3 regions of the Oceanobacillus longus genome follow, and region 2 is predicted to be linked to each of the others. Evidence: riboswitches for the same ligand, from Rfam matches in the RefSeq annotation. Region 2 holds a riboswitch; each other region holds the start of a gene.

Region 1 (4,662 bases), on a different contig from region 2:
TGACCCAAAAGCAAGACCTTTTTCACCGTTTTCCAATGCTGCCATCCGATCTTCAAGGACACGAACAGTCGGGTTACCAAGTCGGGAGTAAATATACCCCTCTTCTTCACCAGCGAAGCGACGTTCTCCTTGTTCTGCATTTTCAAAAGTGTAAGTAGAAGTTTGAAAAATTGGTGGAGTGAGACTTCCAAGCATATTTTTTGAATCATAGCCCTGATGGATGACAGCAGTTTCAAAATGGTCCTGTTTCTTTTTCATGAAATGACTCCCTTCACATACATTTACAATTTATAATCTTTACTACTATCATAAAGGAAATCGCACTTACTTGAAAGCGTTTTCTTCAATGGTTTCCAAGCCCATTTATTGCTTTATTCATTTTTTCAATCTACTATTATCATAGTCTCATTTGAAAAGGAGTAAAAAGATGGATAGTCGTCAGACAAAGCTAGGGATTCTATATACATTCAGTGCATATCTCCTATGGGGTTTTCTTACAATGTACTGGAAACAGCTCGAATATGTTCCTGCTGGCCAAATTCTAGCGTATCGCATTGTATGGTCATGTGCTTTTATGCTTCTGCTTGTTATTTCATTAGGAAAATGGCGGCCATTCATTCGCGAATGCCATGCAATTATTAAGGATAGAAAAAAGTTATTTGGTATTACTGCAGCTTCTATCGTCATCAGTTTGAATTGGTTTTTATTTATTTGGGCAGTTGTCAGTGGCCATGTACTACAGGCAAGTCTGGGCTATTATATTAATCCTTTAATCAGTATTTTACTTGGGATAATAATCTTAAAGGAGTCCGTCTCAAAAGGACAGGTCATTTCTTTTATCCTTGCTGCAGCTGGTGTGCTTTACCTTACTTTCAGCTATGGTGTTTTCCCATGGGTATCTCTGCTGCTGGCCACATCGTTCGCATTGTATGGCTTGTTGAAAAAAACGGTTGATATTGGTGCTTTATATGGTTTAACGATTGAAACAATGATTGTTGCTCCAGTTGCCCTTATTTATTTATGGGTAATTCCAGTAAATTCCTTTACGATTCAGCCATTTATTACCGCTACAAATCTATATTTAATTGGAGCTGGAATCGCAACAGCTGTTCCTTTATTACTCTTTTCAAGTGGAGCCAAACAGATCCCTTTAGCAATGGTAGGTTTCCTGCAGTACATCACACCAACCATGATGCTTATTTTAGGTGTATTTCTTTACAATGAAACGTTCACCACGGCCCATTTAATTACATTTATCCTTATATGGACTGCATTGTTCATCTATATGTTCTCTGTCTACAAAAGACCAAAGAGACAGACCAAATCGGAATAGCTTGTATAGGTTCCAACAGTTAACTGGGGTAAACTAGAATATCTTTAATAACCACTTTGGTAACCTTGGTAAAAAAAGGATGTTTTCGTACTGTTTATAGCCGTTTAATCATCACAGAGTTGAGATAAACTAAGAACTAGAATAGGGAACTTCGGCGATCGCTCTGGGAAATACACTGCGCTTTTCGCGGGCGGCTGGTGAGCCTCTTCATGCTGACGCATTTCAGAGTCTCACCTATGCCTTCCTCCCGCAGAAGTCTCCGTGTATTTCCCATAGCTAGTTAGAAGGTTGCTGACAATTACTTCTTGCGAATAGCTGAAATAGCATCACATTATACAGCTTCACCAGTCCGGGTGAGCGGCGGGCGGTGACTCCTGCGGCAATAGCACGTGTCCGAAGACCCCGGAGAGTGGGTTTCTCGAGGAGGCTGAGGCCGTGCCCGCGGAAAGCATCCGCCCAGAGCGATCACGGACGGCAGCAGAAGTACTTATCTCCCAGGATAAACCTAGGTTACGTCGCAATTTATAGAAAAGGTAATTAAAGTAATCGTAAATAGCTTTGGCGTATAAATATATCCAACCCTCCTAATCTACCAAGACTTATATGTCCATTTCACTCTGCGAAAGTTGAGTTAAATATTAATTTTTCAGAAACCTTATTGACAATTATTCGAAAACATTATATACTCACACTAATATAATAAAGCAATCTCTTATTGAGAGTGGTGGAGGGAATAGGCCCTGCGAAACCCGGCAACCATAGAGCAGACTCGTCTGTTGTTAAAGGTGCTAAATCCTACAGATCATCGATTGATCTGGAAGATAAGAGGAGGACTGATTCGTACATACGCCCTCTTCTTAGGAAGAGGGCTTTTTGCTTATCCTCTTCCTCCAGATATGAAGAAAACTAATTAAATGGGAGGAATTACTTATGACAAAATTTCATGTTCAAAATTCAGAAACCGTATTACTTCACGGAGGCCAGCAGCCAGATCCAACAACAGGTTCACGGGCAGTTCCAATCTATCAAACTACTTCTTATGTATTCCGGGACACAGAACACGCACAAAATTTGTTTGGATTAGCTGAGCCGGGAAATATTTATTCAAGAATAATGAATCCGACAGTGGATGCATTTGAACAACGAGTAGCTCAACTCGAAGACGGCATAGGGGCTGTAGCTACTTCATCAGGGATGGCCGCAATTACCCTGGCAATCTTGAATATTGCAGGCTCTGGTGATGAAATTATTGCAGATAGTAATCTATATGGCGGTACATACAATCTATTTGCTACGACACTTCCTCGTTATGGAATAAACGTCAAATTTGTTGATGGAACCAATCCAGATGAAATTGAAGCAGCAATAACTGATAAAACAAAAGCTGTTTTTGGAGAAATTATAACGAATCCAAGTCTTTATGTATTTGATGTAGAAAAGGTTGCCGATATTGCCCATGCACACGGAATTCCTTTAATTATCGATAATACCTTTGCCACACCATATATTGCAAAACCAATTACGTGGGGCGCTGATATTGTTGTTCATTCTGCAACAAAGTGGATTGGAGGACATGGGACAACGATTGGTGGCATTGTGGTAGACGGCGGAAGATTCAATTGGGATAACGGACGTTTCCCGGGATTCACAGAGCCTGATGAGAGCTACAATGGATTGAAATACAAAGATCTTGGCCCAGCTGCTTTTATTACAAAATTACGTGTTCAATTATTACGTGATATTGGAGCTTGCCTAAGTCCACAAAACGCATTTCTACTTTTACAAGGTCTCGAAACACTTCACTTGCGTATTGAAAGACACACAGAAAATGCACAAAAGGTTGCACAATATTTACAGAAGCATCCTGCTGTGGAATGGATTAGTTTCCCTGGACTGGCAGAACATCCTTCTCATAAGCTTGCCCAGAAATATTTCAAACTCGGCTATGGTTCCATTATAACTTTCGGTATTAAAGGTGGTCGTGATGCCGGCAGAAAGTTGATTGACAGTGTAAAGCTATGGTCACATGTTGCCAATGTTGGAGATGCAAAATCATTAATTATTCACCCTGCCTCAACAACACATCAACAATTAAGTGCTGAGGAATTGAAAAAAAGCGGTGTGACGGAAGAACTTGTTCGTCTATCCATTGGACTCGAAGCTGTTGAGGACATACTTGCAGATTTGGATCAGGCAATCGGCAATGCAACGGGACAAACAGGTTTAACAAACGTGTCAGAAGAAGCAGAGGCAATCAAATGGCTCCTTTCATCACCATTTGACCGTAGTAACGGATTACGTCCAAAGGTAATTGCAAGCATCGATATTGATCATGCTTCCAGACTCACTTTGGAAAAACAAGGATTCAAGGTTATCCAGATTGGAGAAGGTTCGGAGGAAGCGTACGAGAAATTAACAGCGTACCCGTCCCCCATTGATGCATTATGGGTAAACAGCAAGGAACTCCCTTCCACTATTATTGAGCAACTAATTAATAAAGAAGGGAAAATTATCTTTGCCGAGCATACAAACAATCAGGAATTATTAGAACATGCCGAAGCTGCGGGAATAATCCTTATTAAAGGTAAAAATCCTGCTGAAGAAGCTCTTGCCATCCGTAGTAATTCATTGAGGGAGACGATAAACGTTTGATGAAAACTGGTTTACAAATCCATAACTTAGGGAATGTTCTTTAATACCATAACAAAAATCGCCTTCTTCAATGAAGGTGATTTTTTTAGTTCAAAAGTTTAACTTCTTATTTTATTGATAACACTATTAAAAGGATGTTTATAAAGGTAATATAAGAGTTGGAAAACCTATCGAAAATTGAAAACTTTCATAGATTGGTATTTGCTTCAATAGGGTATATGATTAGAATAGATTTAGATGGACAAATAGACATTCCTTTACATAAAATATAACAGCTAACTGCTTAGGTGTGATGACATGAAGAAAAAAAGTATATTTATTATTTTAGTAATCGTAATTATTAGTAGTACGGCAATTATTTATTTTATGAATCAAACAGATTCGAAAACCTCCGAGCCTTTTATGAAATCCGAGGAAGCGGAAAAAGAGTCACAATTGGAAGAACAGATAGAATTCGAAGAAGAAGAGGAAACGAATGAGGCTGAATCGGAAGAAACAGAACAACGGACATTTCCACAGATTATAGCTGAAACAGTACAAAGCACAGTGGACTTCTTTACAAACCAGGAGACTCATATTGTCGCTATTGGCGATTCCCTTACACAAGGTGTTGGTGACGAAACAGAACAAAACGGGTACGTAGGGATTTTGGATCGGACGATAAATGGCAACAAGCA
Region 2 (4,662 bases):
ATAGTGTATTCTTTTTTCATTTTGAGTAAAAACCTCTTCAAACGTAAATTTTTGATTATCCTTCATATAAATCATCTCCATTTTCCTATATTTTAAAATTTCGAGAATAAATGATTATTCTATATTAATAATCGAAAAAAGTTGGCGTTTGGGGGTGAAAAAAATATAAAATTTTTACAAAAGTTTATTTTCCGGATACTAGAAGATTCCGCTCTTCATAAAAATATATTTATATTCAGAATATTTATTGTTATAATTAATAAATATCGACTTCTTAGAGAGGTAACTGTAAAAGGGGGATATTTATATGGCAGAATTAAGATGGGATCGCCCAGACAAGCTTCGGATCTTGTTGGATGAAATTGTAAGCTGGAAAAGTATGACATTATCAGAAGGGGAGAGACAATTTCCTGCGAAGTTACGTGCCAAGCTTCAGAATTTGGAGTATTTCCAGCAGTTCCCGGATTATCTTTCCACCCATGATGCTGATTTGAGACGAAAATTTTTAACAGCATTTTATAAACATCCTGAGGCTAAAGAGACAATTTGTCTAATAAGTCATTTTGATACGGTGAATACAGAGGAATATGGCGTTTTGGAACCTTTGGCTACTCAACCAGAGGAACTTACGAAAGTATTATTGGAGAGACAGGATGAGTTTCAAGAAGAAGTACGAAAAGATTTAGAATCGGGAGAATTTCTTTTTGGACGTGGCACAATGGATATGAAGATGGGGCTTGTGATGCATATGAGTCTCATTGAAAAGGCAAGTGTGGAAAAATGGCCAATTAATCTACTGTTATTAACCGTACCTGACGAAGAAGTAAACTCAGCGGGAATGCGTTTTGCTGTTCCTATTCTGGAGAAACTTCAGGAAAAACATCAATTCACATACAAAATATTTTTAAACAGTGAACCTACTTTTCGTCAGGATCCTACCGATATATCCCATTATATGTACACAGGTTCCATTGGAAAATTACTTGCTGCTTCTTTATTTTATGGAAAAGAAACACATGCAGGTGAGCCACTCAGTGGGATGACTTCCCCTTATATTTCTTCTTTCATGACAAGAGAGATGGAGTGGAATGATTTATTTGAGGAAACCGTTCTCGGGGAGACGACACCACTTCCTGTAACCTTGCAGCAAACGGATTTGCGGTTGCATTATTCTACACAGACTCCATACCGTTCGTCTGCCTTGTATAATATATTTCTTATGAAGCGGAGTGCGTCAGAGGCCTTTGATTTGTTTGAGAAGGTAGCGGAAACGGCTGCAGAAAAGTGTAATGAAGCGTATGAACAAATTTGCAAGAGGCATCATGTTGAACCAATTGGAAAAGTAAAAGTGATTCGTTATAAAGATTTAGTAACCTATGCGACCAATAAACTGGGTAAGGAATATGTAAGTGATGTTAAAGCAGATATTCATTACAATGAAGCTTGGGATGATCGAGAAAAATCGCTGCGCATTACCGATAAACTAATGATTCAATGTCAGGAACTTGCTCCTGCAATTATTGTATTGCTGGCACCGCCATACTATCCGGCTGTCAACTCCACTGGTAATGAACTAATCGAATCGTGTACTTCGTTTGTAAAGAAAATTGCACAAGAAAAATTCAACTTGCCTATAAAACGGATTCATTACTTAAATGGAATATGTGACCTCAGCTATGTAAGTTATTCCGGTACTGCAGAAGGCTGGAATGCTTTTGAAGAAAACACACCGGTCTGGGGTGACAGCTATATTTTACCATTCAAAGAAATGCAGAAGCTAAATGCACCTGTTATAAACGTCGGACCGTATGGACACGATGCACATAAACGAACGGAGCGTCTGAATATCAAAAACGCCTTTGAAGAATATCCAATCATCATGGAAGAATTGATTCATATGATAAGTAATGCAAACTAAAAGAGATTCCCTAGTGGGGATTTCTTTTAGTTTGCATTCGTATTAAAAAGATTTGTAAAGATGATAACCTATATTAGTTAAATATTTATAATTAATTAATATTTTACAAAACAACTGTTGACTTTCATGCTTTTAAAAGATACAATACAGATAATTCATATCAAATTACTTGTGTTAATATTTCTTATCCAGAGAGGTGGAGGGAAGGGCCCTATGAAACCTCGGCAACAGGTTGGATTTAATACTGTGCCAACTCCTTCAGGTGAATTACCTGAAAGATAAGAAGAGAAAAAAAGCTAGCCTATTAAAAGGCAAAGTTAGCAAATCCTCTTCTTATAATATAGAATGAGGGTTTATTTTTATTTAACCGATAAATGGAGGAATGAAGTATGAATAACTATTCGGTTACGTACAGTGATTTTACTGGTGACCCGTATAAAGACTGGATTCCGACAGACCAAACAAAAGGTGCTTCAAAAATTCTCCAATGGGCATACGAAACATACGGTGACGCTATTGTTTATGCCTGCAGTTTTGGTGCGGAAGGAGTAGTATTAGTTGATTTAATTTCCAAAGTACAAAAGAATGCTGAGATTGTATTTTTGGATACAGATCTTCATTTTCAGGAAACATATGACTTAATTGATAAAGCAAAGGAAAAGTATCCTGAACTGCGCATTCAACTAAAAAAACCTGATTTGACACTGGAAGAACAGGCTAATCAGCATGGTTCGGCACTGTGGAAACGCCAACCTGATCAATGTTGTTACATTCGAAAAATAAAGCCTCTTGAAGAAGCGCTAAGTGGGGCACCTGCTTGGATTTCTGGATTACGAAGAGAACAATCGCTATCAAGGAGTAAAACTGATTTTGTTAATAAAGATGAAAAATTTAAGTCGATCAAAGTTTGCCCGTTAATTCATTGGACCTGGGATGACGTATGGGATTATATCAAGGAAAATAACCTGCCATATAATGAATTGCACGATCAGGGTTACCCGAGTATTGGTTGTATCCCATGTACATCGAAAGTAACGGATTCTACGGATTCACGTGCAGGAAGATGGTCAGGATTCAATAAAACGGAGTGTGGCCTTCATACAAGCTGAAAATCCTTCTAATTAGATTCACTTTTTAGAAGAAAAATTTTTAAAGTTTAAACCAAGTAAACAACTTTGGATACAATACTTTATGCCTAAATTAATAGACATACAGTTAGGATGGGAAAAATGAAATTATGTGGGGTGAAGAGCTTTGCAGTTAAATGTAATGAATAGTCCTTTTAGTCAAGAGCAAACAGAAAATCTTAATGTCCTTTTACCAACGTTAACGGAAGCACAAAGAAATTGGCTTGGTGGATATCTTGCAGCTATACAGGTAACGGAATCTATTCCAAATGGGGAGACTGCTACCAACGGTATTGCCGTAGCAGCTCCACCTGCTGTTCAGATTGCTTCCAGGGAAGTGACGGTGCTTTATGGATCTGAAACAGGTACTGGCCAAAGACTTGCCGAAGAAGCAATCGGTAAGTTAGAAGGGAAAAATTTAAAGGTAAAAATAGCTGCATTAGATGATTTTAAAACAAAGGATCTAAAAAAGGTTGAAGATTTACTGATTATATCTGCCACCCATGGAGAAGGGGAACCACCAGATAATGCGATTTCTTTTTATGAATTTCTTCATAGCAGAAAGGCACCTAAACTTACAGACGTTCGCTTTTCCGTATTATCTCTCGGAGACCAGTCCTATGAATTTTTTTGTCAGACTGGCAAGGATTTCGATAAGCGTCTAGAGGAACTTGGAGGAGAAAGACTGTATCCAAGAGTCGATTGTGACTTGGATTTTGATGAACCTGCAGAAGAATGGATAGAGGGAGTCTTAGGAGTATTAAATGAAGCACAAGAAAGTGAATCCTCCCTTGCAGTACAGGAAGCAGCTGGAACTATTTTGGAGGAACGACAGGTTTATACAAGGACCAACCCATATATGGCTGAAATCTTAGATAATTTAAATTTGAGTGGGCGAGGATCAAACAAAGAAAATCGTCATCTTGAGTTATCTCTTGAAGGATCGAATCTGGTATTTGAACCTGGGGACAGCCTTGGAATATTACCGCAAAATAATCCTGAACTTGTAGACCAATTAATTAAGGAAATGAAATGGAATCCGGATGAGACCGTTCAAGTGAATAAACAGGGAGAAATCCGTTCGTTAAGAGAAGCATTGCTTTCTAATTTCGAGATTACTAGACTTACGAAGCCATTACTGGAGCAAGCGGCAGTGCTATTCGATAATGAAGCGTTACATGTACTTGTACAACCAGGACAGGAAGAAGCGCGAAAGGTTTATATCGATGGAAGAGATTTGCTCGATTTGGTAAAGGACTATCCACCAAAATCCATTGCACCTAGTGAATTTATTCAGATTCTGAGAAAGATTCCAGCTCGACTCTATTCGATAGCGAGTAGTTATAAAGCAAACCCAGATGAGGTGCAACTAACAATAGGAACAGTAAGATATCATGCACATGGACGTGATCGGGCTGGTGTATGCACGGAACAGATTGCTGAACGTATTGAACCAGGAGAACTTATGCCAGTGTATGTCCACCCTAACCCTAATTTTAAATTTCCTTTTGATACAGAAACACCTGTAATCATGATTGGACCTGGTACTGGTGTGGCTCCATATCGATCTTACTTAGAAGAATTAGAAGAGGAAGATATTAAGGTGAAAACATGGTT
Region 3 (4,662 bases), on a different contig from region 2:
TTATACAATAGGTGCCCAAGCTACATGGAGAGGGAGTGTTCAGGAGGGACAAACGGTCTTTATCCAAGGAGCAGGACCCATTGGTATTACTGTCTTAAAAATGGCTAAACTGCGTGGAGCAACTGTTATTATTTCCGATTTTACAAATGAACGTTTGGAATTTGCGAAAGATAATGGTGCCGATTTCACATTAAATCCAGCAGAAGTTGATTCTATAGCTAAAATAAATGAAATTACGAATAACGAGGGTGCAAATGTGGTCATCGATGCAGTTGGAGTTCCTCAGACATTTGAATTGGCTGTGGAGGTAGCATCACCAGCTGGAAATGTCGTAACACTTGGCTTTAATGAAACGCCTTCATCGATTGCAATGATGCATATCACTAAAAAGGAATTAACCATTACAGGTTCAAGACTACAAACCAATCAATTTTCAAAAGTAGTGGAACTGATTAATGCAAAGAAATTAACTCATAACGGCCTGGTAACGCATCGATTCCAAGTCGATCAAGTTAAAGAAGCATTTGAATTTATTGAAAAGAACCCAGATAAAGTTAGAAAAGCTGTTATAGAGTTTTAGAAACATAATTCAAACGTACTTCGTCTATTAGAATTACAAAAGTTTAGGAGAATACGAACGTTACATTTAAAGAGAAAAGGGAGAGAAAGTCATGCCATTACTTATTACTGCATTGGGTATTTTACTTCTATTAATTATGATAATGAAGTTTAAAATTAATACGTTTATTACATTGGTGGTTGTTTCATTCTTACTTGGCCTCGCACTTGGAATGCCAGTAAATGAGATTATGGGGTCCATTGAGGCTGGTCTTGGAAGCACATTGGCGAGCACAGGATTAATTTTTGGATTTGGTGCCATTCTTGGTAAATTAATCGCAGACGCAGGCGGGGCACAGCGGATTGCAATGACTTTAATTGCAAAATTTGGCGAGAAAAGAGTGCAATGGGCAGTTATTTTAACCGCATTTATTCTCGGTATAGCGCTGTTCTTTGAAGTAGGTCTAGTATTATTAATTCCTATCATTTACCAGATTGCTAAACAAACAAATATATCATTTCTATGGTTGGGTCTTCCAATGGCTACAGCATTGTCTGTAACCCATGCATTTCTACCGCCACATCCTGGTCCAACAGTTATTGCTGATCAATATGGAGCCAATATAGGAATGGTATTATTATACGGATTTATTATTGCGATTCCGACTATTCTTATTGCGGGTCCGTTATTTACGAAATATGCAAGAAAAATGGTCCCTGCAGCTTTTGAGAAAGCCGGTGAGGGAAGCATTGCGAAACTTGGTGATGCGAAACAATATAAATTGGAAGATACGCCGAGTTTTGCTATAAGTGCATTTACAGCATTATTCCCAGTTATTTTGATGGGTCTTTCAACGATCTTCACCCTTATAAAGGATACTGTCGGAATGGATGACAATTTATTCTTTGATATTATTGCGACTTTAGGAACTCCTTCCATGGTAATGCTGCTTTCTGTATTACTTTCTATTTATACGATGGGTATTGCCCGTAAGATTCCAATGACAGATCTTATGGAATCAGCGGAGAGCTCAGTAAAAGCTATTGGTATGCTATTACTAATTCTTGGTGTAAGTGGCTCACTGAAAGAAGTTTTGATGGATGGTGGAGTAGGCGATTATGTCGCTGAAGTTTTTGAAGGAAGTACCATTTCACCATTACTGCTTGCTTGGTTAATTGCAGCTATTATAAGACTAGCACAAGGATCAGCAACAGTATCAGCATTAACGACAGCAGGGTTGGTTCTACCAATGGTGGCTGATTCAGATGTTAACCTAGCATTAATGGTATTGGCTACAGGTGCTGGTAGTATTATAGCTTCTCATGTTAATGATACAGGTTTTTGGATTGTTAAAGAATCATTTGGTTTGTCGATGAAGGAAACATTTGCCACATGGACCGTCTTAGAAACGATTATCTCTGTTAGTGGTCTTGCATTTGTACTACTTTTAAGCTTGTTTGTATAGTAACTTTGTAACCGAACAGTGCCTGTCACTGCTCGGTTTTTTGATTGTTTAGGAAATTATAAAATTGTATGTTGTAGATAACGTAAATACACAGAAACAGCCACGTCCAGCTCCAGCGCCCAATGACTATTGGACTTCCCTCACCTCCGTAAGATAAGTCAACATCGGTTCGCATACGCTCACCGTGTTTCCCTCACCTCCGTAAGATAAGTCAACATCGGTTCGCATACGCTCACCGTGTTTCCCTTATCTCCTACGGCTCAGTCCAGTCCATACGTCGCTAACCGGGCGCTTACGCTTTTGTTCTTATGGAATCACAAAAGAAATGAAACAGAAAATAAAATAAGTATTGACGCAATTAGAATTATACGGTAATTTAAATAGATAGAATTGATAATCGAATAGTAAAAATCTCTTATCAAGAGTAGCTGAGGGACTGGCCCGTTGAAGCTCGGCAACCTTTATGCGTTACAGCATAGTAAGGTGCTAAATCCTGCAAAACGTAATGTTTTGAAAGATGAGAGAGGATCCCTGTAGAATTTTACAAGCCTCTCTTTCTTATAAGAGAGGCTTTTCTATTATCAGTGACTTACAACAAGGGGGAAATGCAATGAAGAAGTTAGGATTTATCTTATCGATTATTTTACTAGTTGGCGTACTTGCTGCTTGTGGAGATGATACATCTGACAGCTCTACAATAAGTGAAGATAAATTAGTTGTCGGCGTAACTGCTGGTCCACACGAGCAAATCGTAGAAGTCGCTGCTGAAGTTGCTGCTGAAAACGGACTGGATGTTGAAGTGAAGGTGTTTTCCGATTATGTGCTACCGAACTCCGCATTATCAGAAGGGGATTTGGATACGAATAGTTATCAACATGGACCTTTCTTAGATCAATTTAATGAAGATCATGAGACAGATTTAGTCCCTGTTGGTAAAACCATTCTAAATCCTATGGGTGTTTATTCGGAAACCTATGAAAGCATCGAGGATCTTCCGGATGGTGCAAAATTTGGATTACCAAATGACCCAACAAACGGTGGACGCGCACTATTTATATTAGAAGAAGCTGGGATAATTACATTAGAAGAAGGCAAAGAAGAAACAGCTTCGATTTATGATATTGTAGATAATCCGAAAAACCTGGAGTTTATCGAATTAGATGCTGCGCAAATTCCAAATCAACTAAGCGAGGTTGATGCAGCTGCAATTAATACAAATTTCGCTTTAGGGGCGGGAATAAATCCAAAAGAGAATTCTATTCTATTGGAATCAACCAACTCACCATATGTTAACTTTATTGTTGTACGTGCAGAAAATGAAAATGATCCAGTGATTGAAAAATTCGTAAATGCGTATCAATCCGATAAAGTGAAAGCATTTATCGAAGAAGAATTTCAAGGTTCAGTACTTGCAAGTTGGGATGAATAAGGATAAATAAGAAAAGAAGAATGTTGCGTATTTGGAGCAGCATTCTTTTTCGAAAGGGATTCAATCGCTCGAAAACCGACTTGCAGCACGATTGAAAAAGATTAAATTGGAGGGATTACGCATGTCACATGAACTTTATATTGAAAAGGATGGCGCGATTGCAACGATAATCATTAACCGTCCACAAAAAAAGAATTGCTTCAACCTTGCCATGTTTCAAAGGCTCGAAGAATTACTTGATGATCTGAAACAGGATGAGACAATCAAACTCTTAATTGTCCGTGGGGTGGATGAAACAGCCTTTTCCGCTGGCGCTGATATTAGTGAGTTTCTCGAAGTCCGCCTGCATGCGAAGAAAGCAAAAGCATATAATGATTTCGCACTTGGAGCCATTGAAAAACTATATCGGTTTCCGAGGCCGACGATTGCCCTTATCCAAACACTGGCAATCGGTGGTGGTCTGGAGCTTGCGAACGCATGTGATTTCCGGTTTGCAACGTCAGGCAGTAAGGTTGGCATAACCTCTGCGAACATCGGCATCGTATATAACTTAGCAAGTACAAAGCGTTTATACAATTTAATTGGCCCATCTAAAACAAAGGAATTGCTTTATACAGCAGAACTCCTCACAGCAGAAGAAGCGCAAGCCATTGGTTTAATCGACTACATATATTCTCAAGAGGAAATCGAAGGCAAAGTACTAGCATTTGCCAATCGGATTCTTAGCAAATCACCGGTTGCAAATTCTGGCATTAAGCAAGTAATCCAAGCAATTACCGATGGAGAAAACACAGAGTCCGACGCTATTTCAGATCTTATTCTTGAATCCTATAGCTCCGATGATTATACAGAAGGAATCCAAGCCTTCCTTGAAAAAAGAAAGCCAAATTTTCTATAAAGGTGATTCATGAGGACTCTTTTTTCCAAAATATCCTATCCTCCTCTTGATCACGCATTTATGAAAACTAGACAACAAGAAAATAATCATAAAGGAGTACATCAAAATGGAACAAGCATTAAAAGGCATGAAGGTAATTGATTTATCACAAGTTTTAGCAGGACCTTATTGTACGATGGTATTAGGTGATATGGGCGCAGATGTCATTAAAGTAGAGAAATATCCAAAAGGCGATGATACCCGGACAATGGGGCCCTATATTCATGAAGAAAGCTATATGTACATGATGGTCAATCGGAATAAAAGAGGAA

Evidence for each region. A riboswitch is a leader RNA that binds a small molecule or an ion and turns the genes downstream of it on or off. The one in region 2 is predicted to bind S-adenosylmethionine.
Region 1: linked by a shared signal. The riboswitch ahead of ACFOUV_RS06525 (PLP-dependent aspartate aminotransferase family protein) and the one ahead of ACFOUV_RS11020 (phosphoadenylyl-sulfate reductase) in region 2 are both predicted to bind S-adenosylmethionine.
Region 3: linked by a shared signal. The riboswitch ahead of ACFOUV_RS00900 (MetQ/NlpA family ABC transporter substrate-binding protein) and the one ahead of ACFOUV_RS11020 (phosphoadenylyl-sulfate reductase) in region 2 are both predicted to bind S-adenosylmethionine.

Annotation. Positions count from the first base shown of each region.
Region 1 is NZ_JBHSAO010000003.1:132,635-137,296, reverse strand. Features, by position in the region: gene megL (methionine gamma-lyase) at 1-258, opposite strand, end outside; gene rarD (EamA family transporter RarD) at 428-1,333, shown strand; SAM riboswitch class I at 2,043-2,161, shown strand; gene ACFOUV_RS06525 (PLP-dependent aspartate aminotransferase family protein) at 2,264-3,985, shown strand; gene ACFOUV_RS06520 (SGNH/GDSL hydrolase family protein) at 4,283-4,662, shown strand, end outside.
Region 2 is NZ_JBHSAO010000008.1:71,385-76,046, reverse strand. Features, by position in the region: gene ACFOUV_RS11030 (sigma-70 family RNA polymerase sigma factor) at 1-66, opposite strand, end outside; gene ACFOUV_RS11025 (M20/M25/M40 family metallo-hydrolase) at 308-1,918, shown strand; SAM riboswitch class I at 2,100-2,203, shown strand; gene ACFOUV_RS11020 (phosphoadenylyl-sulfate reductase) at 2,308-3,027, shown strand; gene ACFOUV_RS11015 (assimilatory sulfite reductase (NADPH) flavoprotein subunit) at 3,173-4,662, shown strand, end outside.
Region 3 is NZ_JBHSAO010000001.1:189,270-193,931, forward strand. Features, by position in the region: gene ACFOUV_RS00890 (zinc-binding alcohol dehydrogenase family protein) at 1-580, shown strand, start outside; gene ACFOUV_RS00895 (gluconate:H+ symporter) at 672-2,024, shown strand; SAM riboswitch class I at 2,437-2,548, shown strand; gene ACFOUV_RS00900 (MetQ/NlpA family ABC transporter substrate-binding protein) at 2,635-3,453, shown strand; gene ACFOUV_RS00905 (enoyl-CoA hydratase/isomerase family protein) at 3,575-4,351, shown strand; gene ACFOUV_RS00910 (CaiB/BaiF CoA transferase family protein) at 4,458-4,662, shown strand, end outside.